DNA from 4 places in the Janthinobacterium sp. PLB04 genome. Region 1 is predicted to be linked to each of the others. Evidence: predicted binding sites of a transcription regulator. Region 1 holds the regulator's gene; each other region holds the start of a gene.
The links. The regulator sigma-54, encoded in region 1, starts transcription at its own class of promoters, with help from an activator protein. The targets are predictions, from matches to a motif close to TGGCANGNAANCTGCTTT.
Positions count from the first base shown of each region.

Region 2: LSO07_RS04625 (TorF family putative porin) is a predicted target of sigma-54. The motif match lies at 3,319-3,336, and genes of this name have one in related genera.
Region 3: LSO07_RS02350 (EDSAP-1 family PEP-CTERM protein) is a predicted target of sigma-54. The motif match lies at 3,740-3,757, and genes of this name have one in related genera.
Region 4: glnA (type I glutamate--ammonia ligase) is a predicted target of sigma-54. The motif match lies at 3,745-3,762, and genes of this name have one in related genera.

Region 1 covers NZ_CP088968.1:812,140-819,522, reverse strand. Annotated here, with positions in the region: gene rapZ (RNase adapter RapZ) at 1-682, shown strand, start outside; gene LSO07_RS03515 (enoyl-CoA hydratase/isomerase family protein) at 683-1,768, opposite strand; gene hpf (ribosome hibernation-promoting factor, HPF/YfiA family) at 1,904-2,266, opposite strand; gene LSO07_RS03505 (RNA polymerase factor sigma-54) at 2,336-3,814, opposite strand; gene lptB (LPS export ABC transporter ATP-binding protein) at 3,819-4,574, opposite strand; gene lptA (lipopolysaccharide transport periplasmic protein LptA) at 4,574-5,155, opposite strand; gene lptC (LPS export ABC transporter periplasmic protein LptC) at 5,181-5,792, opposite strand; gene LSO07_RS03485 (KdsC family phosphatase) at 5,835-6,368, opposite strand; gene LSO07_RS03480 (KpsF/GutQ family sugar-phosphate isomerase) at 6,368-7,383, opposite strand, start outside.
Region 2 covers NZ_CP088968.1:1,055,635-1,063,017, reverse strand. Annotated here, with positions in the region: gene gshA (glutamate--cysteine ligase) at 1-369, opposite strand, end outside; gene LSO07_RS04635 (ammonium transporter) at 574-2,109, opposite strand; gene LSO07_RS04630 (P-II family nitrogen regulator) at 2,121-2,459, opposite strand; gene LSO07_RS04625 (TorF family putative porin) at 2,471-3,238, opposite strand; gene LSO07_RS04620 (accessory factor UbiK family protein) at 3,509-3,757, shown strand; partial or broken gene LSO07_RS04615 (YifB family Mg chelatase-like AAA ATPase) at 3,868-4,797, shown strand; gene LSO07_RS04605 (hypothetical protein) at 5,257-5,733, opposite strand; gene LSO07_RS04600 (hypothetical protein) at 5,730-6,329, opposite strand; gene LSO07_RS04595 (hypothetical protein) at 6,339-7,383, opposite strand, start outside.
Region 3 covers NZ_CP088968.1:559,668-567,050, reverse strand. Annotated here, with positions in the region: gene LSO07_RS28445 (hypothetical protein) at 218-307, opposite strand; one part of gene LSO07_RS02370 (IS3 family transposase) at 374-1,281, opposite strand; one part of gene LSO07_RS02370 (IS3 family transposase) at 1,281-1,536, opposite strand; gene LSO07_RS02365 (dodecin) at 2,551-2,757, shown strand; gene LSO07_RS02360 (hypothetical protein) at 2,785-3,096, opposite strand; gene LSO07_RS02355 (hypothetical protein) at 3,259-3,633, shown strand; gene LSO07_RS02350 (EDSAP-1 family PEP-CTERM protein) at 3,845-4,834, shown strand; gene LSO07_RS02345 (LytR C-terminal domain-containing protein) at 4,899-5,960, opposite strand; gene LSO07_RS02340 (type II secretion system F family protein) at 5,972-6,910, opposite strand; gene LSO07_RS02335 (type II secretion system F family protein) at 7,029-7,383, opposite strand, start outside.
Region 4 covers NZ_CP088968.1:1,491,041-1,498,423, forward strand. Annotated here, with positions in the region: gene LSO07_RS06475 (transglycosylase domain-containing protein) at 1-412, shown strand, start outside; gene LSO07_RS06480 (hypothetical protein) at 473-853, shown strand; gene LSO07_RS06485 (glutathione S-transferase family protein) at 850-1,455, opposite strand; gene LSO07_RS06490 (TAXI family TRAP transporter solute-binding subunit) at 1,586-2,938, shown strand; gene LSO07_RS06495 (rhodanese-like domain-containing protein) at 3,014-3,475, opposite strand; gene glnA (type I glutamate--ammonia ligase) at 3,860-5,275, shown strand; gene LSO07_RS06505 (DUF4124 domain-containing protein) at 5,432-5,941, shown strand; gene glnL (nitrogen regulation protein NR(II)) at 5,947-7,035, shown strand; gene ntrC (nitrogen regulation protein NR(I)) at 7,084-7,383, shown strand, end outside.

The DNA of each region.
Region 1 (7,383 bases):
CGAGTCGCTGACCAGCCTGCCGCACAATGTGGCCCTGCTGCGCGACCAGGGGCATGACGTCAAGGTCATGTTCCTGACGGCCACCACGCATTCGTTGGTGGCGCGCTTCTCGGAAACGCGGCGCAGCCATCCGCTGTCGCACGAATTGCGTCCGAACCAGAATCCGGCCAGCCGCCGCACGCTGATCGAGTGCATCTCGGAAGAACGCGAACGCCTGTCAGCCATCGAACAGCTGGGCCATGTGATCGACACGTCGGAACTGAGCGCCAACAAGCTGCGCGCCTGGATCAAGGATATCGTCGCCTCCGAACGCGCGCCGCTGACCCTGTTCTTCGAATCGTTCGCCTTCAAGCTGGGCGTGCCGCTGGACGCCGATTTCGTCTTCGACGTGCGGGCCTTGCCGAATCCGTATTACGACCTCGCGCTGCGCCCGCTCGACGGCCGCGATGCGCCCGTGATCGCCTTCCTCGACGCGCAGCCGAGCGCGCTGGAACTGCTGGCCGACATCCGCGCCTTCATCGAGAAATGGTTGCCGTCATTCAAGTCCGACAACCGCAGCTACCTGACGGTGGCCCTGGGCTGCACGGGCGGCCAGCACCGCTCCGTGTACATGGCGGAGCGGCTGGCGCAGTATTTCGGCCCCAACGAGCGCGTCGTCCTGCGCCACCGCGAACGCAGCTAATTAGTCGAGGTGGCGCAGGGGATGCGCCGCGGCTGGCCAGACGGGGGCAAAGAAGCGCGCCACCATGGCCGCATCGACGTCGTCCAGGTTGGCAGGGTTCCAGCGCGGTGCATTGTCCTTGTCGACCACCAGCGCGCGCACGCCCTCGAGCACTTCGCCATGTTCGAAATTATGACGTACCACCGTGCGCTCCAGGCGCAGGCAATCGGCCACGCCCAGGTGGGCGCCCCGCTGCAGCAATTCCAGGGTCACCGACATCATCAAGGGCGAACGCAGGCGCATGGCCGCCAGCGCCTTGGCCGCGAACGCGCTGTCATCCTGCGCCAGCGAGGCCATGATGGCGGCCACGGAAGGGGCGCTGAAATGGCGGTCCAGCGCCGCGCGCGCCGTGGCCAAGGGAGATACCCCCGCCTCGGCCTGGAAAGGCGCCGCCAGCGCCTTGATGGCCACCGGCAAGGCCTCGCCCCGCGTCGATTCGAACAGGTCCAGCAGCGCCCCCATCTGCGCCTCAGGCACGTAGACATCGGCCAGCCCCGTGTACAGGGCATCGGCCGCGTTGATCGTCAAGCCCGTCAAGCCCAGGTACAGGCCCAGCTGGCCGGCCAGGCGGGATAGAAAATAACTGCCGCCCACGTCCGGAAACAAGCCGATATTGACTTCCGGCATGGCCATGCGCGTGCGGCCCGTCACGATGCGCAGGCGGTTGCCCGGCCCGGCTTGCGCCACGCCCATGCCGCCGCCCATCACCACGCCATCCATCACGGCGATATACGGTTTCGGGTAGAAATGAATTAAATGATTTAAAGCATATTCTTCCGTAAAGAAATCTTCCAGCAAGGCACTGCCGCCTTGCGGCGTGGCCAGGCCCGCATCGTAAAAGAAACGGATGTCGCCGCCGGCGCACAGGGCTTTTTCACTGCTGGAGCGGATCACCACGGCATCCACCTGCGGATCGTCGCGCCAGGCCAGCAAGGCCGCGCTCAGGGCGCGCACCATCTCCAGCGACAGGGAATTCAAGGCTTTCGGACGGTCGAGCACGATATGGCCCGTGCGGTTGCGGATGGAAGTCTGGACGAAATCGCTCATGGCAGGCAGGAAAGAAGTGAAAGTGCAAACATTTTAGCCCCTGCGCGGCGAACATTGCGCTCAAAAGGTCCAGGCGCAAAAAAGGGCGCAAGATGTGCGCCCTTAGTTGATCACAACTGCTGGAAGCGGGTGGCCTTAGACGGCGACGACGGCTTCTTCCTCGGAGTTGTCTGGCAGATGCTTGATCGCCTCTTTACCGTGCCCTTGCACTTTGGTTTTGTATTTCATCACTTGCCTATCGAGCTTGTCGATCAGGGTATCGATCGCGGCGTACAGGTCGTGCGCCAAGCTTTCCACATAGACAGTCTTGCCGCTCAAACGCAGGTTGACTTCAGCCTTTTGACGTTTTTCTTTCTCTTTGAGGTTATCCACGGTCAGAATCACGGCGATATCGATGACTTGATCGAAATGACGTTTCACGCGCTCCAGCTTCGTTTGTACGTATTCACGGATGGCTGGTGTCACTTCGAGATGATGTCCGCTGATGGTGAGATTCATACACACTCCTAAAGATGATCGGGTTCGTGCGGTCCATCCTATCCGGCCCGCAGAGGAACCGAAAAAAACTTACAAACACTTACGCAGGCTCACTGGCGGAATTTTCAACGCTTCCCGGTATTTGGCAACAGTACGTCGCGCAATCACCATGCCTTGTTCCCCCAGCATGTCCGCAATCTTACTGTCGGATAAAGGATTTTTAGGGTCTTCTGCTCCTGTCAGTTGCACGATCAATGCCCGTATCGCCGTCGATGACGCTTCGCCCCCCGCTTCGGTGGCGACGTGGCTACCAAAGAAATATTTCAACTCGAACATGCCGTGCGGGGTCAGCATGTACTTTTGAGTTGTTACCCGCGAGATAGTACTCTCGTGTAAACCTAGTGTATCAGCTATTTCACGGAGCACAAGGGGACGCATGGCAACGGCCCCATGCGAGAAAAAGTTCTTTTGTCTTTCTACTATCGCCTGCGCCACGCGCAGGATCGTGTCGAAGCGCTGACGCATATTCTTGATCAGCCACTTGGCTTCCTGCAACTGTGCGCCCATGGCGCCCTCGCCCTTGCCCTGCTTGAGCAAGTTGGCGTACATGGCATTGACGCGCAGGCGCGGCATGACATCGTTGTTCAGCGTGACTTGCCAGCCATTGCGCGCGCGCTTGACGACGACGTCGGGCACCACGTAATCGGACACGTCCGAGGCGAACACGGCGCCCGGATGCGGATTGCACTGGCGAATCACCGTCTGCGCTTCGCGCAAGTCTTCATCGTCGCAATCGAGGGCTTTTTTCAGCTTGTTGAAATCGCGCTGGGCAAACCAGGCCAGGTGCTTTTCCACGATGACGAGGGCCATGCGGCGCGTCACCATGGCGATGTGCGGCAAGCGCTTGATTTGCAGCGCCAGGCATTCGGAAGCATTGCGCGCGCCCACGCCGGGCGGATCGAAACTTTGCAAGAGAGACAAGGCCGTGCGCATCTCGTCGGCGTCGATTTCCAGCTCTTCCGGCAGGCGCGCCAGGATGTCGTCGAGCGACTCTTCCAGGTAGCCATTGTCGTCGAGCGCGTCGATGATCAGCTCGACCAGCGCGCGGTCGCGCAATTCAAGCACCGTCACGCGCATCTGCTCCATCAAGTGTTCGCGCAGGGTGCAGTGATGGGCTTCGAGTTGCGGGCGCGAATCCTCGTCGTCGGGCGCCTTGCCGCGGCTCGCCTCGCTCCAGTCGCTGTCGCCGCCATCCGCAGCGGCCGGACCCTCGCCGGCATCGCCATCAAAGGTTTCCGCTTCGGCCGGCGCTGCGGGCGCTTCCTGGCCCGGCGGCTGGGGCGGCGCTTCGGCCGGCGCGGCCGTGGAACTCAAGGCGCCATCGGACAGCAGGCGCAGCGAACGGTCGAGCGGATCATCGAGGCGTTCGAGCAAGGGATTGTCCGTCAGCAGTTGCTCTAGTTCCTGGTGCAATTCCAAGGTAGACAATTGCAACAGGCGTATCGATTGCTGCAACTGCGGCGTCAGTGCCAGGTGCTGCGAAGTGCGCAGCTGCAATGATTGTTTCATTGGCTTACATGCGGAAGTGTTCGCCCAGATAGACCCGGCGTACCGACTCGTTCGCGATGATGTCGTCGGGGCGTCCCGACGCCAGTACCGAGCCCTGGTTGATGATGTAGGCACGGTCGCAGATACCCAGCGTCTCGCGCACATTATGATCGGTGATCAGCACGCCGATATTGCGCTCCTTCAAGAAACGCACGATGCGCTGGATCTCGATCACGGCGATCGGATCGACGCCGGCGAACGGTTCGTCGAGCAGCACGAAACGGGGATCGGTGGCCAGCGCGCGGGCGATTTCCACGCGGCGGCGCTCACCGCCCGACAGGGACAGGGCCTGGTTCTCGCGCAGCTTTTCAATCTGCAAGTCGGCCAGCAATTTATCCAGGCGCACCTCGATCTCGGCCTTCGTCAGCGGACGGCCTTCGACGGTCTGGATTTCCAGCACGGCGCGGATATTGTCTTCCACCGTCAGCTTGCGGAAGACGGACGCTTCCTGCGGCAGGTAGGACAGGCCCATCTGCGCGCGGCGGTGGATCGGCAGGCTGGAGATGTCCACGCCGCTGATATCGATGCTGCCGCCATCGGACGGCACCAGGCCGACGATCATGTAGAACGAGGTGGTCTTGCCGGCGCCGTTCGGGCCCAGCAAACCCACCACTTCGCCGCATTCGACTTGCAGCGAGACATCATGCACGACTTGCCGCTTGCCATAGGTTTTTTGCAGCCCGCGAACGATCAGGGTGCTGCCGCAACGAGTATTGTCCATTATTTCTTTCCTGGCGCAGGCGTGGCCGGCGCTTTCTCCGCCGCCGGTGCCTTGGTTTTCGGCTGGATCACCATGCGCACGCTGCCGCCATCCGGGGTGCTGGTGCCGCTGTTGGAATTTTCCATCGCAAACACTTCCTTGCGGCTGTCATACGAGATGAAGGCGCCATTGGCCACGTCGGTCACTTTCGTGCCTTCCAGGCGCGTCAGCTTGGCCCTGGAAAACAGTTTCACCACTTCCGTCTTGTTGTCGTATTCCACGCGCTCCGCTTCGCCTTCCACCCACAGGTCGCCCGCGCCATCGCGCTTCTGGCGGAAGGTGGCGAGCTTGCCGGGATCGGCCCAGAAGGTAATGAACTGGTAGCCTTGCGGATCTTCCGTGATCACGGCGCGGCCCGCCTTCATGGTCAGGGTCCCCTTGACCAGCACGACGTCGCCCGTCAGGGTGCGTACCTGCTTGATGTCATCGACGTGGCCACTGCGTGCCGTGATGACGGCTTCCTTCTCGGAATCGGCCTTCTCGGCATGCGCCACGCCCATGATGGCCAGGGAAAATACGGTCAACAGCAAGATGTTCTTCATAGTATGGTTTCCTTGTTTCATTCTGTCATTTTGCCGCCGCGGCCGGGCGCGGTTTCGGCGGGAGGACCATGCGCAGCGCATTCTGCACTTCCACCACGCCGGTGGCGTTATTCGCTTTCATGCCGATGCCATTGAGACGCGAGGTGCCCGTCAGGATATCGACAGGCACGTCCGTTTCCATTCTTTCCTCATCCGGGAACACCGTCAGCGCTTCCGTCTTGACTGTCAGGTTCTGCGCCTTCGGACTGGCCACGCGGTCGATCACGACATTGCGGTGCAGTTGCAGCCGGGTATTGTCCTGGTCGATATGCGCCAGTTCCGCATTCATGTTCATCGGTGGCATGCCTGGCGTGAGCTTGCGCACGAAGGGCCGGTCGATATCGGACGAATCGTCCAGCGGATAATGCGTGAGCTTGGTGCCCGACACGATATAGCTGGGTTTTCCCGTCAAGTCCATGCGCACCATGCTGAAATTGGTAATGAAATAGTCGGGCTCATCCAGATGCTTGCTGGCCGTGATGTCCTGGCTATTCTTGTTCATCACCTCGAGCAGCCAAAAGCTGCCCAGCGCGACAACAACCGCGCCCAGCACGGTAAAAATCATGCGCCAGCGATGGGCGCCTCCTGGCTTACGCATAGGGCTTCACTCTTTCAAATGTCACTGGCGAGGCGGCGCGCCTCACTCCAGGAACGGCGCCATGACGCGCGCATAATTGTCCTGGGCACGCAGCAGGAATTCGCAGATCTCGCGCACCGCGCCGCGGCCACCGCCGGCCTGCGTCACATGGTGGGCCAGGCCCTGCACTTCCGGGCGTCCGCCCGGCACGCTGACGGCAAAGCCGACGCGTTTCAGGATGGGCGCATCGATGACGTCGTCACCGATATAGCCGCATTGCTCTTCTGTCAAGCCCGTCAGCGCCAGCAGTTCGCGAAACGGCGTCAGCTTGTCGTGGCCGCCCTGGTGCACGTGAGTAATGCCCAGGTCTTGCGCGCGGCGCGCCGTGATGGCCGAGCGGCGCGCGCTGATGATGGCCGTCTGCACGCCCGATTCCTGCAGCAGCTTGATGCCCAGGCCATCATACACATTAAACGTTTTCATCATCTCGCCGTCCGGGCCGAAATGCAGGCTGCCGTCGGTGAGCACGCCATCGACGTCAAAGATCATCAGTTTGACCTTGGCAGCGCGTGCCAGGTTGTCCGCGACGCTATCCATCAGATCACCTTCGCTTGCGTCAGATCATGGATATGCAGCGCGCCCACCAGTTTGCCGTCAGCATCGACGACCAGCATCTGGTTGATGCGGAACTGCTCCATCACGGCCACGGCGTCCACGGCCAGGCGTTCGGGCGCGATGCTGCGCGGCTGCGCATGCATGACGTCGCGGATCGCCACTTGCGTGAAATCCTGCACGCGCTCGAACATGCGGCGCAAGTCGCCATCCGTAAACACGCCCACGGGGCGGTTGTCCGCGTCGACGATGGCCGTCATGCCCATGCCTTTCTTCGTCATTTCTTCCAGCGCCTGCAGCAAGGAAGCCTGCACAGGCACTTTCGGCACGCGTTCGCCGCTGCGCATGACGTCATGCACGTGCGTGAGCAGGCGACGGCCCAGGGCGCCGCCCGGGTGCGAGCGGGCGAAATCTTCTTCCTTGAAGCCGCGCAAGTCGAGCAAGGCCACGGCCAGCGCGTCGCCCAGGGCCAGGGTGACGGTGGTGCTGGCCGTCGGCGCCAGGTTCAGCGGACAGGCTTCTTTCTCAACAGAAATATCCAGGTGCACGTCAGCCAGCTGGGCCAGGCTCGAATTCGGCTTGCCCGTCATGGAAATCAGCACGCCACCCATGCGCTTGACGACGGGCATGATGGCCATCAGTTCCGACGATTCGCCGGAGTACGATATGGCAATAAAAGCATCTTCCGAGGTGACCATGCCCAGGTCGCCATGGGCTGCTTCGGCCGGATGCACGAACAGGGCCGGCGTGCCGGTGGAAGCGAGGGTGGCGGCAATCTTGCGCGCGATATGGCCGGATTTGCCGATGCCGGAGACGACGACTCTTCCTTTGCATTGCAACAACATCGCCACGGCGCGGCCCACGCTGTCGTCCGTGGCCAGGCGCGCGTGCAGCGCAACGATGGCGTCGGACTCGATCTGCAAGGTGGTGCGGGCCAGCGCGACGGCGCGCTCGGTCGTCGCTTGCATGTCAATTCGATCAAAAGCTTTCAGCATTGTTT
Region 2 (7,383 bases), 240 kb from region 1:
CGTCTGGCGGAAGATTTGCATCAGGCGCGCCACGTTTTGCAGGTACTGCGGCGTAGTGTTGTGCAATTCCGGCACGATCAGCAGGTTGCGGGCGTCCGGGCAATACTTGTCGATGGCGGCCATGGCCGCCTGCACGGACAAGGGCAGCATTTCCGTGGCCAGGTTATGGAAACCGCCTGGGAACAGATTGGTATCGACGGGCGCCAGCTTGTAGCCGGCGTTACGCAAGTCTACCGAGCAATAGAAGGGCGGCGTGTGTTCTTGCCACTCCATGCGAAACCAGCGCTCAATGGCCGGCGTCGCGGCCAGAATCTTTTTTTCGAGGTCGAGCAGCGGTCCGGTCAGGGCCGTGACGAGATGGGGAACCATAGTTACATCCTTAAATTATGTGCAGTATTCAAAAAAGCACACAGAACTGCCGACTATATTACCGTGTAAGTACCCCAAATCGGGGCAAAAGCCTTGTTTTAAAGACCTTTTACATTCCCACAACGAAAAAAAGGCACCTCAATGAGGTGCCTTTTCCAGCCGGACATGCCGCGCCGGGGCGCTGGCATGCCAGATAATGCCTATTTAGCCATGATACGCTTGCTCGCCGTGGCTGGTGATATCGAGGCCTTCGCGCTCTTCTTCTTCCGGTACGCGCAGGCCGATGACGATGTCGACCAGTTTATAGGCGATGACGGAGACGATGGCCGACCAGAGGATGGTGGTGCCGACCGCTTGCGCCTGCACCCACACCTGGTGGCCGATCGAGTACGGATCCGCCGACATCTTGTTGGTGACATAGTCGAATACGCCCTGGCCGCCCAGTTGTGGCGCAGCAAACACACCCGTCAGCAAGGCACCGAGGATACCGCCCACGCCATGCACGCCGAACACGTCGAGCGAATCGTCCGCGCCGATCAGGCGTTTCAGGCCATTCACGCCCCACAGGCAGACGACACCGGCCAGCAAGCCGATGACCAGGCCGCCCATCGGGCCGACAAAGCCGGCCGCCGGGGTGATCGCCACCAGGCCGGCCACGGCGCCGGACGCGCCACCAAGCATGGAAGGCTTGCCTTTGCTGATCCACTCGCCAAACACCCACGACAGGGTGGCGGCGGCCGTTGCCAGCAAGGTGTTGACGAAGGCCAGGGCAGCCACGTCGCCCGCTTCCATCGAGGAGCCGGCATTGAAACCGAACCAGCCCACCCACAGCAGCGACGCGCCGATCATGGTCATCGTCAGCGAGTGCGGTGCCATCGATTCGCGGCCGTAGCCGACGCGTTTGCCGATCATGATGGCGCCCACCAGGCCGGCGACAGCGGCATTGATGTGCACCACGGTGCCGCCGGCGAAGTCCAGCGCGCCTTTTTGCCAGATCCAGCCCGCTTTCAGGGCTTCGCTGGCCGAGGTGGCGGCGCTGGTGATCAGGTCAGGCCCGGTCCAGAACCACACCATGTGGGCTGCCGGCAGGTAGGCGAACGTGAACCACAGCACGACGAAGGCCAGCACGGCGGAAAACTTGGCACGCTCGGCAAAGGCGCCGACGATCAGTGCGCAGGTGATGGCGGCAAACGTGCCCTGGAAAGCAACGAAGACGAACTCGGGAATGACCACGCCCTTGCTGAAGGTGGCGGCGGCGGCAAACGTACCCTTGGCCGGATCCCAGATACCATTCAGGAACAGGCGGTCGAAGCCACCGAAGAAGGCGGTTTTTTCCGTGAAGGCGATCGAGTAGCCGTAGATACACCACAGCACGATGACCAGCGCGAACACCATGAACACCTGCATCAGCACCGACAGCATGTTTTTCGAGCGCACCAGCCCACCGTAGAACAGGGCCAGGCCGGGGATCGTCATCAAGATCACCAGCAAGGTGCTGATCATCATGAAACTGGTGTCGCCCTTGTTGGCGACGGGCGCGGCGGCTGGCGCGGCAGCCGCCGGGGCCGGAGCGGCGGCGGCAGGCGCTGCGTCAGGAACCGGCGTGACGGCGGGAGCGGCGACGGCCGTGGTTGTGGCCGCCTCCGTCTTGGCGGGCGCATCGGCAAAGCTTGGCGTGGCAATGCCAAACGCACACAGGCAGGCTATCCCAGCTAGCAATTTTGTTATATTTTTATGCATCAATATTCCCCTTAGAGCGCTTCGTTGCCGGTTTCACCGGTACGGATGCGGATGACCTGTTCCAGGTTGTAGACGAAAATCTTGCCATCACCGATTTTACCGGTACGCGCGGCACCTTCGATCGCTTCGATGGCCTGGTCGACAATGGCGTCATCGACGGCCGCTTCGATCTTGGTCTTTGGCAAGAAATCAACGACATACTCGGCGCCACGGTAGAGTTCCGTGTGGCCTTTTTGGCGGCCGAAGCCTTTGACTTCCGTGACGGTAATGCCTTGCACATTGATAGCCGACAAAGCTTCGCGTACTTCGTCCAGTTTGAACGGTTTAATGATTGCAGTAATCATTTTCATGGCAGTCTCGCTTAAAAGGTTTTGGACACGGTCAGCACGAGACCGGATTTCGCCAGATTCTTGCCGTTCGGAGCCAGCGATACGTTATTGGCCTTGACGGCTGCCAGGGAAACGGTCGCCACGCCGAAGTCCTTGGTCACGCCAATCTTGTAATCGCTGTAGCTGAGAGAATCGTTGTGCTCGACCTTCTGACGCCCGGCGTGCAAATTCAAGATGTAACCGTCGTGCACCTCGACGTTGGCACCCACGTCGAGGTAGCCGCTGTTCTTGCTGTCGGCGACACCGAACAGATTCGTCGTCGAATGCGAGTATTTGACATACATCGGGCCATAGCCGAGTTGGCCGTACAGCTCGAAGGTGTTGGCATTGGTGCTCAGTCCATTCGAGGGATAGAAATAGTACAGGCCGCCCACGTCATAGGTAAAATCCTTGCTGATCTCGCCCCGCTTGCCGCCGTAGATATCCCATTCCAGATTGGTGTCGCCGCCGCCATCCTTGATCCATTTGATACTCGACAACCAGGTGCCCACATACAGGCCCGTCGGGTTATGGGTATAGTCGGCGCCGCCGCTGATGGCCGGTTTCAAGCGGCTTTGCGACAGGCCACGGTAACGGTAGTCGCTGGTCAGCGCCACGTTATAGCTCACCACGTTATCAGGCACGGCTTCGACCGCAGCAGGCGCCGCCACTGCATCCTGGGCCATGGCGCTGCCGCACATGGCGGTCATGGCCAGCGTCAACGCTGCAGCTAAAGTCATGTTCTTGGACAGATTCTTCATGGCGATTCCCTTTTATTGAACTTTTAAAGCGGTTGAGGTTTAAAATCTTGGCTGGAGATCACAAAGCGTTCATACCTTCTTTAGCAGAATACGTGCCAGCTCCATTGCCACCTTGACAGGTGCGTTTCCGGCCATACATACCCTGCAAGCCTCTGGGCATGCGGGTACGGGCTGCTAAAGCATTGTGAATTTGCCCAGATTCGCACCAGATTAACGCCGCTGTGCACCGCAATGGTGCGATGCACAGGCCGCACCATAAAAGGACTGACCATGGACATGAATACCTTCTTTAACGATTTGCAAGGCAAGATCCATCAAGCCATCGAAAACTCGCCGGCCAAGGATATCGAGAAAAACGTGAAGTCGATGATGACCCAGGGCTTCGCCCGCCTCGATCTCGTCACGCGCGAGGAATTCGATATCCAGGCGCAAGTACTGGCCAAGACCCGCGCCAAACTGGACGCACTGGAATTGCGCCTGATCGAACTGGAAACGCGCCTGAACGACACCAAGGCGTAAAGTGCGGCCGGCAGGGTCCGTTATTGACGGACTTGCTGGCATACCTCAAGCCTGACGGCGTTTCTAACGCTAGACTGATCCTGCCCGCGCCCGCGCTACAGGGGAGTCTGATGAGCCTGGCCGTCCTGAAAAGCCGCGCCCTGGCCGGCATGGAGGCGCCCGAGGTAAGTGTCGAAGTCCACCTTGCCAACGGCTTGCCTTCGTTTACGATTGTCGGCTTGCCGGATACGGAAGTGAAGGAATCGCGCGACCGTGTTCGTGCCGCGTTGCAAAACTGCGGCTTTGAAATGCCGGCCCGGCGCATCACGGCCAATCTGGCGCCAGCAGACTTGCCCAAGGAATCGGGCCGCTTCGACTTGCCCATTGCACTGGGCATCCTGGCCGCCTCCGGCCAGTTGCCGGGCGATCAATTACATCACTATGAATTCGCGGGCGAACTGTCGCTCTCAGGCCAGTTGCGTCCCATCCGCGGCGCCCTGGCCATGACCTTTGCCATGCAACGCAGCCAGTCGGGCGCGCCACGCGCCTTCATCCTGCCGCAGGCGAACGCGGACGAGGCCGCTCTCGTCGGCGATGCCTGCATCTATCCCGCCCACAGCCTGCTCGAGGTCTGCGCGCATTTTGCCGCGCACGCCAGCCAGACCGCCCTGCAACGCCACCAGCCCGTGCTGGCAGCGCACGCTTTTCCGTATCCCGACTTTGCCGATGTGCAGGGGCAGCAGCAGGCGCGGCGGGCACTGGAAGTGGCGGCAGCGGGCGGTCACAACGTCTTGATGGTGGGGCCGCCAGGCGCAGGCAAGACCATGCTGGCCAGCCGCTTTCCCGGCGTGCTGCCGCCCATGAGCGATGCAGAAGCGCTGGAATCGGCTGCCGTGCATTCGCTGGGCGGCCACTTCAAGGTGGAACACTGGAAACGGCGGCCCTATCGCTCCCCGCATCAGACAGCATCCGGCGTGGCACTGGTGGGTGGCGGCAACGTGCCGCGCCCGGGAGAAATCTCGCTGGCCCACTGCGGTGTGCTGTTTCTCGATGAAATGCCTGTTAGGTCTTATTTCACCTGCCTGTCCTGTGCAAAAAATTTCAGAACGACCACGAAGTTGCCCACTCAAAAATCGATACGAGCACCTTGTTTTTCTATGTGGAAACATCATATAAAAAATAGCACTGCTTAGGAGAGTGCTTTCTTCAACCACTTCGAGGCTCGTCAAATAGTAATTCAAGAACAGGTACCAGCAGTGCACCGTCATGACCATGGCACCGAAGGAGCGCGACGACACGATCTCCTTGCGTGAAGGCGCCACCTCTTCCAGCTCCAGGCAAGAAATTCCGCGCAGCTCGTTGCACGTGCACTCCAGCACGACGCCGAAGTGCGCCCGCATGGTGCTGGGCGGAGCGTCCTTCAAGTCCTGCACGGTGTTAACACCCATGGCGCGCACCTTGGCGCTAATGCGCCGTCCGACACCCCACACCTAGCCAACGTCCATCCGTTCGTGCACTCACTATGCGCACGGTTTGGCAGCTGGTGTTCCCGCTCCACCTAGCACCGCAGTTGGTGCCGCAGGCTTACCGTCCCATTCGTTAAGCAGCTTGGTCACCAACTTGATAATATCTTGCGCGGTTTCCTTTTTGGCGACCACGGCCTGCAATTGCTCAATGATCTTGCGGATCGCAGCGAGTCCGTCCGGCGTAATGGTTTTATACCGCGTGCTCTTGGCCACGTAAGCGTTAATCCACGCACTGAGCTTTAGGTAATCTGATTGGATCTGCCCCAGTTGGATTTTTATGTAAGCAGTCTCACTGGCGCCAGCCTCGCCCGCCCGCGCAATAAGAGCATCCCGTGCCACGTTTAGTCCATTCTGCTTGCTGAGCAACCCAACTAAGTACAGGCTGCCTTCGCTCGTTGGCATCGGTGGAGTACCATCGGGTAAGTCTGGAGTCGTGAGAAAGTCTCCGCCCACCTTGTCTTTATCGCTCATTTTTTATCCTTCACAGTCTCGTTGAGGGTTTTGGCCGAATCGGCCTGCTTCTGTGCTGCCGCTTCGCTATCTTTCTCGATCAATTTACGAACCTCTGTCATGTAAGCAAAGTAAAACCCAGCCTTGTCCTTTGCACTTCGAGCCTCGCCCAGTTCAACAAGTGCTATGGCTGTTTCGTTGAGCTTGGCGCTTTGGAATGAGACGGCACTCTTAGTTGCACGCACTTCTGCTTCCTGCGCGACCTCACGCGCGCGCTTCGCTTCGATCCGGGACAGCAGGTTGCTCGATTCCTCCCTCAATGCATCGAACGAATGCTTGCGGTCGGCCTGGCCAGCAACATTCCAGGTCGCTGCTGCCCGGTACGCATCGCTTTCCTGTTGCATGGCTACTGACTCCAAATTGTCCCGTTGAACCTTGGTGGCCACAGCAAGAGCGTCACGTTGCTTCTGGAATGTAGCCGTGCTTTTCTGAACGGATTGCATGAGCAGGCCGATCTCTTTAGTGTTCTTACGGGCTTCGTCCATGTCCCTTTCAAGCGATCCGCAGCCTCCCAGAAGGAAGGATGAGAGCAACCCCACAGAAGTCAGATTTTTCATGGCATTTCCTCACTTCACGCGCGCAGCGATGATGGGAAGGCTGAGAGCCTGGGACAATGCGGCCAGATCTTCTAGCTTTATTCCGCTGGCGTTCAGTGCGACGATCTGCGTGATCGCAGCTTTGATGACCCCTTCCGTTTGCAATAGCGCTGCTTCAGATTCATCCAGCGCGGCCAATTCAACCTGGTCAATGATAAGGTACTCGCTTTGTTCAGCTGGGATCCTGCCTGCTGTGATTGCAGCGGCAAAGGAAAGCGCTGCACTTGAGGCATGCGTACTGCAACGATTTTTCACGCCGCTGGAAATGCTGGCAAAAAGGGGGGCTTCGGTGCAATCGGGAGTTGCAGCTTTGACAGAGGCCTGGCTGTCGAGCAGGAACTCCAACTCATCGAGGTAGTGGTTCCGCTGGTTCCTGAGAATGGCTTCAGTCTGTGCCGCGCGTTCGATGCGTTTCTCAGCTGCTGCGAGCTGCTGCCTGGTGAACTCTGCCTCCATGAGAATCCCTGCGGTAGGAGGATTTGGCTGCCCGGTCGCGCGATTGACGAGATTCGCGACAAGCGCCACCCTGTGCTCACCGATTGAGGGAGTACTTGATGTCTGGCCCTTCAGCGCCTCAATATATGCCTCCAGCAGCTCCTGCTTCTCCTGCAGCGCGGTCAGACGACCGGTCTCAGCAATTCGCTCAAGGACCGGGTTGTTGTTAACCGTTTCGTTGGAAGATGAGAACGGTATCTTATCCAGATCCTTCAGCGCGGCCTCCAACTTATTGGCCCACTTCTCTGCGGCGCCCGGCAGAGGTTCAGGCACCGAAGCGAGCAAATTTTTGTACTGCCTACGCTTGTTGTTTACGTCAGCAGCAACCACCAGCTTCGCGTTGTCAATCGCATCGAGTTGGGCATTGACGTCAAATAGCAAACCGCTAGAGCCTGTACTCCAGTTCGCAACGCATTCAGCGGCACGCACAGCAGCCGCACACTCCGTATTGAACCGCTCGATCAGTGGCCCCGTGACACCGTCGTTCTTCAGAAATTCCGGTACTTCAACGGGTTTACCC
Region 3 (7,383 bases), 250 kb from region 1:
GCGCCAAGGCGCTGACGCTCTCATCCGCGAGACACATTTAGTCACGATTTCGGCACGCTACCTGACCTTAGAGAGTCTAACCTTCGCTCTTAGTACCAGCGAGGCACGAATATATGCACTCCACCAGTAAATCCCCTTTCATCTCAGCAACAGTGAGCAGCATAGCCAACACTACCATACAGGCAGGGGAAGCTAAGTCCAGCTTGCCGAATTGCAGTCAGATGTGAGCACTTTCCCACGCGACAAGCAACTTAACCGTGATACCGGTATCTTGAGCATCGCGTCCTAGGCGGTCCAACTTAGACACCACCAAGGTTTCCCGAATCTGAGCTAAGAGCGCGGTGAACTGCGGGTACTGGCTGGCGTGTAGTGGTCAACCCATCCCGGACACTACGTTAAGTTTTTTTTCGGCGACGGCCGGTGCCAGTCCCTGGTTGAACTGATGTGGTCGTATCCAGTTATACCGGTGCATCAGGTAGTGGCTGATGTCCCGTTGTGCTTCCTGTGCCGTCATGTAACCAGTTGACGGCAGCCATTCAGTTTTGAAGCTGCGGAACAGCCGTTCCATCGGAGAGTTATCCCAACAATTTCCCCGACGGCTCATACTCTGTCGTATCCGATAGCGCCACAAGCGCTGACGGAATTTTCGACTGGCGTACTGGCTACCTTGATCCGAATGAAACAGCAGCCTCTGCGGTCGACCTCGCTGCTCGTAAGCCATTTCCAGCGCTTGCACAACAAGGTCGGCATCGGGTCGTAGCGAGAATGCCCAGCCCACCGCTCGGCGAGCAAATAAATCCAACACCACAGCCAGGTAATACCATCGGCCTTGCGCCCAGACATAGGTGATGTCCCCGCACCAGACCTGATTTGGCGCCTCCACTGTGAATTCACGGTTGAGGTGGTTCGGAATATCGACCCGTTCCACCGTAGCCTGCTTATAGGCATGGCTGCCAGGCTGTTTGCAGACCAGCCCTAGCTCTTCCATCAAACGACTGACTTTGAAGCGGCCAATTGCCGTGCCTTCCTCGCGCATCATGCCCATAATGCTGCGGCTTCCCGCCGAACTGCGACTCTCGACGAACAGCTCGTGCACGCGGCCACGCAATGCCATGCGCTCAACATCAATGTGCCGGGCGCGCTCCCGATGCGCATACAGGCATGACCGCGCTACGTCGAACACCGAGCAGATCAACTCGATTGATTCGTCACCACAAATCTGATCGATTACCTCGTACGTTCTATCCCTTCCGACATCAAGAGCGCGGTAGCCTTTTTTAAAATGGACTTCTCCCGCTCGAGACGCTCAATACGTGCTTCGAGTTCCTGTATTCGCTGCTGATCTGGCGTCATTGCCTTGCTCTGCGGCGTGATGCCTTGCCGCTCCAACTGCAGCTGCTGCACCCAGCGGCGCAGCACCGATTCGCCGATGCCGACCGACCGGCTTGCCTCCACGTGGCTGTATCCTTGATCCAGCACCAAGCATGCTGCCTGCTGTTTGAACTCAGGGGAAAACGTACGTCTTTGCTTGCTCATCAAACACCTGTCCATGGCGAGCATTCTCGCCTAAATCAGTGTCCGGGTACATTAAACCACTACAGCGCGAGTCTTGTCACTAATGGGTCGACAGCCCAGTAGTCGACCTGATAGCTAGTAACGTCAATCTCCGAACGCTGATTGTATATCGTCTGTTCCTCGAGGCTTACTTGGGCATATGCGAACGTTGCCAGGCTAGGCTCCCATTGACAATCAAAAAAGCATCGTTTTATAACAGGCCATTTAAAATGCTAAGATAGCAACATTGCAATCTGAGGACCAATCATGGTAGAGACTTTGAGTTCGGCAATACAGGGAGTGACGTTGCTCCAAATAACTACATTGGCCATAGCATTTCTTGGCGCCGTTCTAGGCATCATCAACACGTGGCACGGACTCGATAAATCTCGCGTCAAGCTTAGGGTGAGTCCCGCGCACGCCATTCCGCTAGGTGGCGCGCCTTCGTCCATCGGACTTAGTATCACCGTGACAAACCTCAGTGCATTTGCGGTTACTGTGTGTGACGTCGGCATTCAATTTCGCAGGAGTAAGAAGCGAGGAACATTTTTTTCACCAATGACTGCAGACGGTGGAAAATGGCCGAGGAGATTGGAACCAAGATCATCTGTAACCATCTACGCAGAGCGCCCTGACTCGCGCAGCAATGGGCGAATAAGATGTGCCTATGCAACCACAGAGTGTGGAGTAAGGCAGACGGGGAGCTCCCCCGCGCTGAAGCAAATGGCGCGTGAAGGATAACGTCTGCAGACTTTCAGCCCTATGTAAGTTTCATCCTCGCACAGCACTAAAGTAGCATCCCAGTAACCACGCACGTTCGACTAAAGCCGCAGCCTGAATCGACCGCAATGCCGCCAGCATGACGCAGGCCTTCGCCAGCCTCGCCCGCGCATTGCTGCACCGCGCAATGACGTCCCGCACATTTAGGCGCAAGATGAGCACGTGCTTGCGCAAAGCAGGCTCCCGATGTCTGGCTTGCCTATCTGGGGAAATATCATGTCCGCACACACTTACAAGCTGATCGAACTGGTTGGCACATCGACCGAGAGCAGCGATCAGGCGATACGCGATGCCATTGCCAAGGCGGCGCTGACGGTCAAGCACATGGACTGGTATGAAGTGACCGAGTCGCGGGGACATATCGTCGACGGCAAGGTGGCGCACTTCCAGGTCACGCTCAAGGTCGGCTTCCGGCTCGAGTAAACGGATCGATTAAGGCCGGCGGCGCATTCACCGCCGCCCTGCCGCTCCCCGGCTTTCCAGCCACTCCCGGCCGCCGGCCTCCAGCGCGGTCTCGATGACCTTTTCCGGCAGGCTGTAGACGGTCGCCCAGCTGGCCCGGCCATCCTGCGTGTTGGCGGGAAAACTGTGCGTCTCGATGGGCCAGTGGTATTTGCGTTTGAGCGCCTTGACGATGGCGGCCAGGGAAACGCGGCCTTGCAGCGGTTCGGCGCCGGACTGGTCGCGGTTCGACAGCAGCACGGCCAGGACCTGGCCGCGGCCCGTGCGCGCGCCGGGGAAGGTGGGGGTTTTGTTTGCCATGGCCTATTTTACCGGGCAATGATCGGACGAGAGGCGATGTGCCGCACCTTTGATCCGGCGCAAGCGCCGCAGCGGCTTTGCGTCCATGATGGGTATTTCGCCAGGCGTGCCAGCGCCCCTCTGCCAGCCTGGGCCTATCATCATGGGGCACAGGAGCCTATCATGCACAGCCTGAACATCCACGCCATGCAATGGCAGCCCGTTGCCGATATTTCCGCCGTCGATCCGCTGCTGCCCGACGATCTCGCCTGCTTTCGCGAACTGCGCGATGTGCTGCAACGCTATGGCGCGCTCGACCGCTTCGGCATTTCCCTGATCCACCGCCATTTCGACATCGCCGACGATGAGGAGCTGATGGAGTACACGGATGCGGAAGCACGCACCCTGACGGTCAAACCTGTCAAGAAAAGCGACATCGACTGGAATCACACAACGATTACCAACTGGAAATTGACGGAAGGCGAGGAAGTGGCGCGCATCGGATGCGGCTGCGCACGCAATTCCGGTGGCCACCTCGGCTATCACCGGGGCACCTGAGGCTGGCCGGCGCCACCCGCCAAGCGGCGTCGGCCTTTCTTACACTTTGCTCCCGCCAGCTCGGTCCGCTTTGCGCAAGCAATTGATTTCACGTGATTTTTTTGTGTGGCACGCAAGCTGCTTATCCCTGTCTACGAGATGAATCCAGGCAAGTCATCCTGGATTCTTTGTCCCCCGGATTTTTCGAGACTGACCACGATAAGAGGCTGCGATGAACGTCGATCACACACGAAGCAAGACCCTGGGCTGGCTGGGCGCACTGGCGGCGGCAAGCCTGCTGGCCAGCGGCCAGGCGCAGGCCGGCGCGTACGGCCTGGCCGTCAATGAGTTGAACAATTTCCGCATCACCACCAGCGCCGGCGCGCTGTCGCTGGCCGGCGCGAACCGCAATGCCAGCGACAGCGCGTTTTTCGAAGGCGGCGTGGCCGTCAATCCGCGTGCCGTCAATACGGGGCCGGCCGCCAACGCCGACGTGCTGCAAGTGTGCTCGGGCGGAGGCTGCAGCGGCTTGCCGCAAAACAATTACGCCCCCAGCCCCAGTTCCACCCTGGAGTTCGCCCGCGGCGATGCACATGCCTTCGGCAACATGCTCAATGGCGGCGCCACGGTGCGCGCCGTGGCGGAAGCCCAGCGCAACACGGTCGGTGCCGCCACGTCCACGGCCGGCGACACGCTCACCGGCTCCGTCAACCTGACCCTGTCGAGCGCCGGCTTCATCACCTTCAGCTTCATGGGACGGCGCGACCTGCGCACCAGCGTGACGACCATGGGCGACAAGTCGAACGTGTCGATCATGGATATCTTCAATATCTCCTGCAACAGCGCCAGCCCCGTCGGCTGCCTGTCGAACGCGAATGCCGATGGCGTGATCTTCCAGTTCGCACCTGATGGCGATGCCAACAATGGCAGCGACATCAACGGCAACCATACGGTCGGCAGCCTGGATCCGTTCAGCCTGAACATGACGGCAGGCACCAACGACCCGGCCACCGGGCGCGCCTTCACGAATGGCTTTGCGATGTTTTCCCTGACCTCGAATTTCGCCCTGCCGGCTGGCAGCTACACCTTGAACTTTTCCAAGTCCACGCGCACCGACATCGTCGTCATCGATCCCCTGGCCGTGCCGGAACCGGGCACCCTGTTCCTGCTGGGCATGGGACTGGCGGCCCTGGCTTTTACGCGGCGCCGCCAGCCACAATAATCAGCGGCATGAAATAAAACGGCGCCTCCTGGGCGCCGTTTTATTTTGCATCAACAGAGGCGTGTTAACCGAGTCGCGCCAGCGCCTGGCGCGCCAGCTGCAACTGCTGCAGATAATAGCGGTGCAGCATGGCCGGATCGCTCAGGTCGCGCCCCAGTACCAGGCGCAGCTCGCTGACAGGGCAATCGGCGGCCTGGGTCTGCACCTGGGTTTGTACCTGCATCCCCAACTGGCGGGCCAGCTGGCGCGCCGCCTGCTCCTGCGCGGGCCGGTATTCGACGCGCGTGCGCGCCACCTGGAAGCTGGTCTCATTGGCCAGGCGCACCACCTGCACGGGACTGCCGGCCAGGCTGCGCGCCAGTGCGGCGGCCAAGCCAGGCACGCCATTGCCATTCACAATTTCCAGGCGCGGACGGGGTACGGCAACGGCGACGGGCACGCTGCGCACGGCTGCCGGCACACGCTGCAAGCGGGCCATGCCCTCGCCTTGCGTGATCTCGATGCGCGCCATGGCGGGCGCATCCGGCACCGGCGCGGCCACGGGTACGCCGTGCGGCGGCGCCTCCTTGCGCAAGACAGCCATGTCGCGCCGCAAATCGTGCTCCTGCAAGCTGGCCGCCTGGCGCCGCATGACGGCCGCGCGCGCGTGTTGCCCCAGCCGTTCGAGCACTTGCGCCAGATGCTGCCAGGCCAGCGCATTGAGCGGGTCGAGCAGACACGCCTGCTCCAGCGCGGGCAAGGCTTGCGCATCGCGTCCACTCAGATAATAAGCATGACCGAGATTGCTGAACAGATATGCCTGTTGCGGCTGCGGCGTGCCCGCCTCCTGCGTCAAGGCCAGCCAATGGGCAATCGCCGCATCGTGCTCGCCCCGCTGCGCGTGCAGCACGGCCAGGCCGTTGCGCGCATTCACATGGCGCGGCGCGGCGCGCAAGGCTTGCGCATACGCCGCTTGCGCGGCAGGCAGGTCGCCCGCATCAAAATACTGGCGTCCCGCCACGTAGGCGGCATCGGCAGCGGCAGCGGGCGGCGCCGGCAGCAGCGGCGCGTGCGCCGTGTGGCTGGCGCACGCGCCCAGGCCCAGACAGGCACAGGCGGCGGCCAGGCGGGAAATCGTCAAGCGCATGGTAGCTCCTTTCAGCGGCTGGCCATGGCCGGCACGAGCACGCGATACACTTCGATCACGGCCGGCCCCATGAGCACCAGCATGAGGGTGGGAAAGACGCAAAAGATCAGCGGGAACAGCAGTTTCAGGGCAATCTTCGCTGCCGCCTCCTCGGCCAGCAGGCTGCGCTTGCCGCGCAGGTTTTCCGAATGCACGCGCAGCGAATCGCCCATGCTGGTGCCGAAGCGTTCCGACTGGATCAGCATGGCGACCAAGGTATCGACGTCTTCCACGCCGCTGCGCAGGGCCAGGTTGCGCAGCGCCTTTTCCTTGGAAAAGCCGGCGCGCATTTCCATCAGCACCAGCTGCAACTCCTGTGCCAGCACCACGCTCTTGATATGGATTTCGCCCGACACCTTCACCAGCGCCCGCTCCAGGCTCAGACCCGCTTCCACGCAGACGGTCAGCAAGTCGAGCGCGTCCGGGATGTTTTCAAAGATGTCGCGCTGGCGCCGCTTGGCCGTGCTGGCCAGCACCAGGTTCGGCAGGTAATAGCCGATGGTGGCGCTGACGCACAGCAGCAACAGCAGCACGCTGCGCAACTGCGCCGCCATGGCGCTGGCCGCATACAGGCCCAGCACGGTGGGAAACAGCAGGGCCAGCACGCTCTTCGCCGCGAAGTACAGGGCCGGCGCGCTGGCCTGGCGCCAGCCCGCGTTCATGAAGCGCGTGCGCAGCGGCGAGCGCTCCCAGCCCTCTTCCGGCAGCGACAGCTTGCTGAACGGCTGCGCCACGCGCGCCACGCGCTCCACCCAGCCGTTTTCCGCCACCGCCTCGCTGGCGGCCGGCGCCATGGAACCGAACAGGCGCTGGCGCAAGGCACCAGGAAAGAAGATCAGCCATGCCAGCAGGGCCAGCGCCACCACCACGGCGAAGACAATCAACAGAAACAGCAGTTGCGAGCCAGTCATGGCATTTCCTCCGGTTGATCGACTGACAAAACGTTCAGGGCTAGGCGTGTCGCCGAAGGCAGTACGAAAGTACGACAAGGCGACGCAACAACGCCATGGACTTTTTTCAGAGGATCTCTTAGATGCGGATGCGGATCACGTTGCGCATCCACACGACACCCAGCGCCACCATGCCGGCCGCGTACCACAGCAGTTTGATGCCGCTGGGATCGGTCCACAGCAGGCTGATGTATTGCGGGTTGACGAGCGCCATGACGCCGATCATCACCACCGGCATCAAGCCCAGCACCCAGGCCGACATGCGCCCCTCGGCCGACAGCACGCGCACCTGTCCCAGCAGTTTTAAACGGGCGCGGATGATGCGCGCGATGCTGACCAGCACTTCGGCCAAGTTCCCGCCCGATTCGCGCTGCACCAGCACGGCAATGACGAGGTAGCGCAAGTCCGTCAGCGGAATGCGCGCGGCCAGGTTT
Region 4 (7,383 bases), 680 kb from region 1:
AGCGGAGCAAGTGCTGTCGCCGGACGTGGCCAAGGCAGTGGCCAAGGCCATCCGCGAAGTGGTGTCGGACGGTACGGCGAAACGGGCGAAGACGGCGTTTGTCGGCGCCGACGGCGTGCCGATCCCCATGGGCGGCAAGACGGGTACGGGCGACCAGCGCTTCGACGTGTACGGCGCCGGTGGCCGCCTGATCGAGTCGCGCTATGTGAACCGCTCGGCGACATTTGTGTTCAATATCGGCGAGCGATTCTATGGCAGCATGACGGCGTATGTGCGCGGACCGGAATCGAAGAACTATGACTTCACCAGCGCCTTGCCCGTGCAACTGCTGGTGTCCCTGGCGCCGAGTTTGATGCCGTTGATCGAGGCGCCCGCGCCGGCCGAGGGCGTGGCCAAGCAGTGCACGAATTAAAAGTATCTGGCTTGTGTGAACGCCGGCCCGCAAGGCCGGCGTTTTTTTTGGGGAGTGGAATTGGACAAGACGCAGCAGATTTTTCAGCAATACCACCGATTTGACGATGGCTCACTGGTGTCGATGGAACAGATGTACCAGTCCCAAGGCGTGCAGGCCGTACGCATCGTCTTGTACGCAAGAAATCATGGGCTGGAAGGCAATGTCTGGCGCAAAGTCGCCATCACGGTGGGAGAAGTGCGGGAAGTACTGGTCAGGACGCCGGGCAACTTCATCAACCGCATCTGCTGCGGCGTGAAGTTGCTGCGCTTTGGCGACGTCTGGTGCGTCGATATCGACGGCACGTATGCGCACGATGATCCCGCTACACTGGACGAAGTGCGCCGCGATGGCGATTGCTACGTCATCGGCGGCACGGTCGAGGCAATCGAACTCGATTAGCCGGCAAATACGGCCGTTTTATCTTCCAGGCGCGCATGGTAGACGGCGATGGCCGGATAGTCGGGACGCTGCATGGGCGCCATCAGCCAGCGCTTGACGGACAGGCCCAGCACGATATCGGCCAGGGTGAATGCTTCGCCGCAGACGAAGGCGCCCGTGCGCTGCAGCTGCTGTTCCAGCACGCCCATCATCTTGTTCCATCCGGAAATACCGGTCGCCAGTTGCGCCGCATCCTGGTGGGCCGGGCTGTGGCGCACCAGCGACATGAAGGCGTAGCGCCAGCTGTTGTTCAAATCACCCATTTGCCAGTCCATCCATTTTTCCACTTCCGCGCGGGCACGCGGATTACTCGGCAGCAAGTCGTCGCGGCCCGCCTGGGCGCACAGGTAGCGGCAAATCGTGTTTGATTCCCACAGCACCAGGTCGCCATCGAGCAGCACGGGCACCATGGCGTTCGGGTTCAAGGCCAGAAAGGCCGGGTCGTCCGTGCTGCGAAAGCCGCTGCCCCAGTCTTCGCGTTCATACGGCAGGTCGAGTTCCTCGCACGTCCACAGGACTTTGCGGACATTGATCGAAGCGGCTTTTCCAAGAATTTTCAGCATGCGGGACTCCATAGGCAGGTGGGCGATCCAGAACTGTAGCCGAATTGGCCGCGCCGCGCATGTGAAAGTGCCTTGCATAGTTGGGGTTTTCTTGGCATCGTAGCCACCCATGAAACCTATGCGCCACCACATGTCCAAAATCCTCGCGTTCAGCCGCTTTTCCGTGCGCGACTTCCTCGCCACCGCCGGTCCCACCTTGCTGCTGGTCGGCGCGTTTTGCGCGCTCGCTTATTGGCTGGTCGACCCCGCGCCGCCACGCCAGGTGAGCCTGTCGACGGGGCAGGACAATAGCGCCTACGAAGAGTTCGGCAAGAAATATGCGGCCACCCTGGCCAAGCACGGCATCAAGGTGACCTTGCAACCGTCGCTGGGTTCGCAGGAAAACCTGCAGCGTTTGAACGCGGGCAAGACCGATATCGCCTTCGTGCAAAGTGGCTCGACGGAACACGACGATGCCGAGCGCCACGGCCTCATTTCCCTGGGCAGCCTGTTTACGGAACCCGTCTGGCTGTTCTTGCGCGAAGACAAGGCCGTGACGGAGCTGACGCAACTGAAGGGCATGAAGATCAACCTGGGGCCGGAAGGCACGGGCGTGCCCGGCCTGTTCCGGCAATTGCTGTCCGTAAATGGCGTCGAAGCCAAGGACTTGACGGTGAGCGACTTGCAGAACACGCCTGCCACGGTGGAGCTGCTGGAAGGGCGCATCGACGGTCTCGTATTCAGTTCGGCGCCGGAAGCGCCGCTGATCCAGATGCTGCTGCAAACGCCGGGCATCAAGCTGTTTGACTTTTCACAGGCGGAAGCGTACACGCGGCGCCTGCCTTTCCTCACGCACGTCGTCTTGCCGCGCGGCATCGTCGACCTGGGGCAGAACATTCCCGCGCAGGATTATCACCTGATTGCGCCGACCGCCACTTTGGTCGCGCGCGAAGACTTGCATCCTGCCCTGGTCGACCTGTTCGTGCAGGCGGCGGCCGGCATCCATGGCGGCACGGGCTGGTTCCAGCAGCAGGGGCAGTTCCCATCCGCGCGCTACACGGAGATTCCCGTCGCGCCGGAAGCGCTGAAATTCTACAAGGATGGCGCGCCTGTGCTGCAGCGCTACATGAGTTTCTGGCTGGCCAATTTCTTTGACCGCATGTGGGTGCTGGTGGTGGCGCTGGGCGCCTTGATCCTGCCCCTGTCGCGCGTGGTGCCGCCCCTGTACGTGTGGCGCATACGCTCGCGTGTGTACCGCTGGTACGGCCAGCTGCGCACGGTCGAGCAGGCGCTGGAAGACGTGCCGGAAGCGCAGCGCGCACAAGTCTATGCGGCGCAATTGCAACGGCTGGACCAGATCGAGGAAATGGTCAACCAGATATCGATACCGCTGTCGTTTGCGGACGGCCTGTATGGCTTGCGCAGCCACATCAATTTCGTGCGCAAGCGCATCTTGACCCTGATGGGCGAGCATCCTGCCGCGGAGGCGGGCGAGCCGGCCTGAAGCATCAAGCCAGGGCGGGACTTGCCTCCGGACGACGCGTGGCCGTCATCGGCAGCGGTTCCTTTACTCCTGCTTTCAAGCGCCCAGCCACGGTAACCCCGCCTTGCACCAGCCGCCGATCTGCTTGCGGTGGCCATCGGCGTCCTTGTCACCCTCAAAACCTTCGAGGATGTCGAAGCAGTTCATGTAGCCGTGTTCCGTCGCCAGCTTGGCGGCATGGCGCGAACGCACGCCGGAGCGGCACAGGAACAGCAGCACCTCATCCTTGCCGGCCTGGGCGGCCAGTTGCGCAAGGAAATCGGGATTCGGCACGCCACCCGGGTAGGTGGCCCACTGCACCGCACCATGCTGGGTATCGGCGATGTCGACCCGGCCGACCCAGTCGCGCTCGGCATTCGTGCGCACATCGATGAGCTTGGCGGCAGCGTCGAGTTGCAATAGGTCGTACGCTTCCTGCGGCGTGACGGCGCCGGCATACGGCGTACCTTCATTGGCCCGGCTGCGGGCGTTGGTCAGGATGTCGGCGGCGGTAGTCATGGCGTCCTCGATGAAAGTGGGCAGGTGTGTACGATTATAGTGCGCCGTTCGCGCCCCGCAAACGGGAAACCATGGTGCACAGTCTTTGCACCACAACGAGGCATTTTCCAGAAATTCATACAAAATGCACGATAATGGTGCGTTATTCGTTTTTTGCACTTGCATAGTGCATTCTTGATTTGACGCAAACGCAGCAGGAAAATCGCGGGCATGAAACTTTCACTGGGATGGCAGTAATTTTGTTGCCGGCACCAGGGGGCTCCTGGAGCTGGCATGGAATCTGCTATGATCCTTATGAGTTTTGGTGGCACGCAATGTTTGCTTCGCTTCATCAGCCCAGACGCACTAAGGTCGGCTCACCCCACATTCATTTAGGAGATACGCATGGCAATGACAGCCGCAGAAGTCTTGAAGATGGTAGAAGAAAACGAAGTCAAATTCGTTGATTTCCGCTTTGCTGATACCCGTGGTAAAGAGCAGCACGTGACGGTTCCCGTGTCGCACTTCGACATGGACAAATTCGAGTCGGGCCACGCCTTTGACGGTTCTTCGATCGCTGGCTGGAAAGGCATTGAAGCGTCCGACATGATCTTGCTGCCGGATCCAAACACGGCCAATATCGACCCGTTCATGGAAGAAACGACCCTGTTCATGCAGTGCGACGTGATCGAACCGTCGGACGGCAAGGGCTATGACCGCGACCCGCGCTCGATCGCGAAACGCGCCGAAGCCTACCTGAAATCGTCGGGCATGGGCGACACCGCCTACTTCGGCCCTGAGCCGGAATTCTTCATCTTCGACAGCGTGCGCTGGAAGATCGACATGTCGGGCTGCTTCGTCAAGATCGGTTCGGACGAAGGTTCGTGGTCGACCGGCAAGGACATCGAAGGCGGCAACAGCGGCCACCGTCCTACCGTCAAGGGCGGCTACTTCCCCGTGCCACCAGTGGACAGCTTCCAGGACATGCGTTCGGAAATGTGCCTGATCCTGGAATCGCTGGGCATCCCGGTTGAGGTACATCATCACGAAGTGGCCGGCGCCGGCCAGAATGAAATCGGCACCAAGTTCTCGACCCTGGTCGAGCGCGCCGACTGGACGCAAAACCTGAAATACGTGGTGTGGAACGTGGCGCACAGCTATGGCAAGACCGCCACCTTCATGCCGAAACCTATCGTTGGCGACAACGGTTCGGGCATGCACGTGCATCAATCCGTATGGAAAGATGGCAAAAACCTGTTCGCTGGCGACGGCTATGCCGGCCTGTCCGATTTCGCCCTGTACTACATCGGCGGCATCATCAAGCACGCCAAGGCACTGAACGCGATCACCAATCCGGGCACCAACTCGTACAAGCGCCTGGTACCAGGCTACGAAGCCCCAGTGAAACTGGCGTACTCGGCGAAAAACCGTTCCGCCTCGATCCGCATCCCGCACGTGGCCAATCCAAAAGGCCGCCGCGTCGAAGCGCGCTTCCCGGACCCACTGGCGAACCCGTACCTGTGCTTCGCCGCACTGCTGATGGCTGGCCTGGACGGCGTTGCCAACAAGATCCATCCAGGCGAAGCCGCCTCGAAAGATCTGTACCATCTGCCGCCGGAAGAAGACGCACTGATCCCGACCGTGTGCGCTTCGCTGGAAGAAGCTTTGGACGCACTGGACAAGGACCGCGAGTTCCTGACCCGTGGCGGCGTGTTCAGCGATTCGATGATCGACGCTTACCTGGAACTGAAAATGCAGGACGTACAGCGCATGCGCATGACCACGCATCCTGCCGAGTTCGACATGTACTACTCGCTGTAATGGCGCCATGCCGGCAATGTGCCGGTAGTGAATAAAAAACGCGGGTGAGGCGATGGTCTTGCCCGCGTTTTTTTATGCAGTACGCCAAGGCGGTGATCGTGCGGTGTTGTATAGTCGGCCCAGGAACGATGCGGCATGTGCCGACAGGAGTGAAGATTGACCAAGCATTACAGAATGGCGCTGATGGCAGGATTGCTGGGCGCGGCGGCACAGGCGCACGGGCAGCTGTATGTGTGCGCCGATGCGCAAGGACACAAGACGTACACGGACAAGCGGGCTGGCGCGCATTGCCAGCTGCTCGATTTACCGGGCGCCATGACGGAGCCGCCACGCAAGACGGTGCCGCTGGCCGGCGCGCCTGCCCGGCCCGCCATGCAGGCGGCGGCCACCGCGGCGCCTGCCGCCGGCGCGTTTCCCAAGGTCGATGGCGCCGAGCAGCGCGCGCGCGACCTGGACCGGCGCCAGATCCTGCAGGATGAATTGCGCAGCGAAGAGCAGAAACTGGCGGCACAGCGCCTGGAGTTCAACGCCGGCCAGCCCGAGCGCCAGGGCAATGAGCGCAACTATGCGAAATACCAGGAACGGGTGGCGCAATTGAAGGACAACATTAGCCGAACACAGCAGAACGTCGAGGCCCTGAAACGCGAGATCGCGAATATTCGGTAAAGCACATGACACCAGACAACCATTCCAGCCGTCCCGCCCACCTGGCCGGCCTTGATTTGCTCGCTTCAGCCGTGATCCTGATCGATGGCGACGGCCGCATCAGCTATGCCAACGCGGCGGCGGAAAACCTGCTGGAAAGCTCATTGAAAGCCCTGTCGCGGCAAAAGCTGACGGCGCTGTTCCTCAATCCCGACGAGCTGTCCGGTATTTGCACGCAGGCGCTCGAACATAAATTTTCCGACTTGCGGCAGGACCTGAGCCTGGAACGCCTGGGGCGCGAACCGCTGCGCGTGCACAGCATCATCAGCGCGCTCGACGCGCCGCGCGACGGCGTGCTGATCGAGCTGCGCGAAAACGTGCAGCAGCTAAAGCTCGACCGCGAGGAGCGCATCCTCGACCAGAGCCAGGTCAACAAGGAGTTGATCCGCAACCTGGCGCATGAAATCAAGAACCCGCTGGGCGGCATCCGCGGCGCGGCCCAGTTGCTGGAGCTGGAATTGCCGGCTCTGCACCTGAGCGAGCTGCGCGAATACACGCAAGTCATTATCAAGGAAGCGGACCGCCTGCAAACCCTGGTCGACCGCCTGCTGGCGCCGCACCGCCGCCCGCATATCGTGGGCGACGTGAATATCCACGAAGTGTGCGAGCGCGTGCGCAGCCTGATCCTGGCCGAATTTCCCAGTGGCTTGACTATTTCGCGCGATTACGATGCCTCGATCCCCGAGTTTCGCGGCGACAAGGAACAATTGATACAAACCGTGCTCAACATCGCGCACAACGCGGCGCAAGCCCTGGCCGAGCGCATCGAGGCGGGCGATGCGGAGCTGATTTTCAAGACGCGCGTGGCGCGCCAGGTGACCTTGGCCAAGGTCCGTTACGGCCTGGCATTAGACTTGCATATCATTGACAATGGACCGGGCATCGCACCCCAGATCCGCGACCGGATTTTCTACCCGCTGGTGTCGGGCAGGGAAGGCGGCAGCGGGTTGGGACTGACCTTGGCGCAAACCTTCGTGCAACAGCACCTGGGCGTGATCGAGTGCGAAAGCCGGCCTGGATACACCGATTTCAGGATCGTTCTACCCTTGCCATAAGCGAGGAGGTATCCCACCCATGAAATCCATTGCGGGACGCACACACTAATGAAGCCAATCTGGATAGTTGACGACGACGAATCAATCCGCTGGGTGCTGGAAAAAGCCCTGGCGCGGGAAAATCTCGCCACCAAGAGTTTTGCCAATGCGCGCGACGCCATCGCCGCACTGGAATTTGACACGCCGCAAGTGCTCGTGTCCGATATCCGCATGCCGGGCGCATCCGGCCTGGAATTGCTGCAGACGGTCAAGTCGCGTTTTCCCGGCTTGCCGGTCATCATCATCACGGCCTTCTCCGACCTCGATTCGGCCGTCGCAGCCTTCCAGGGCGGCGCCTTCGAATACCTG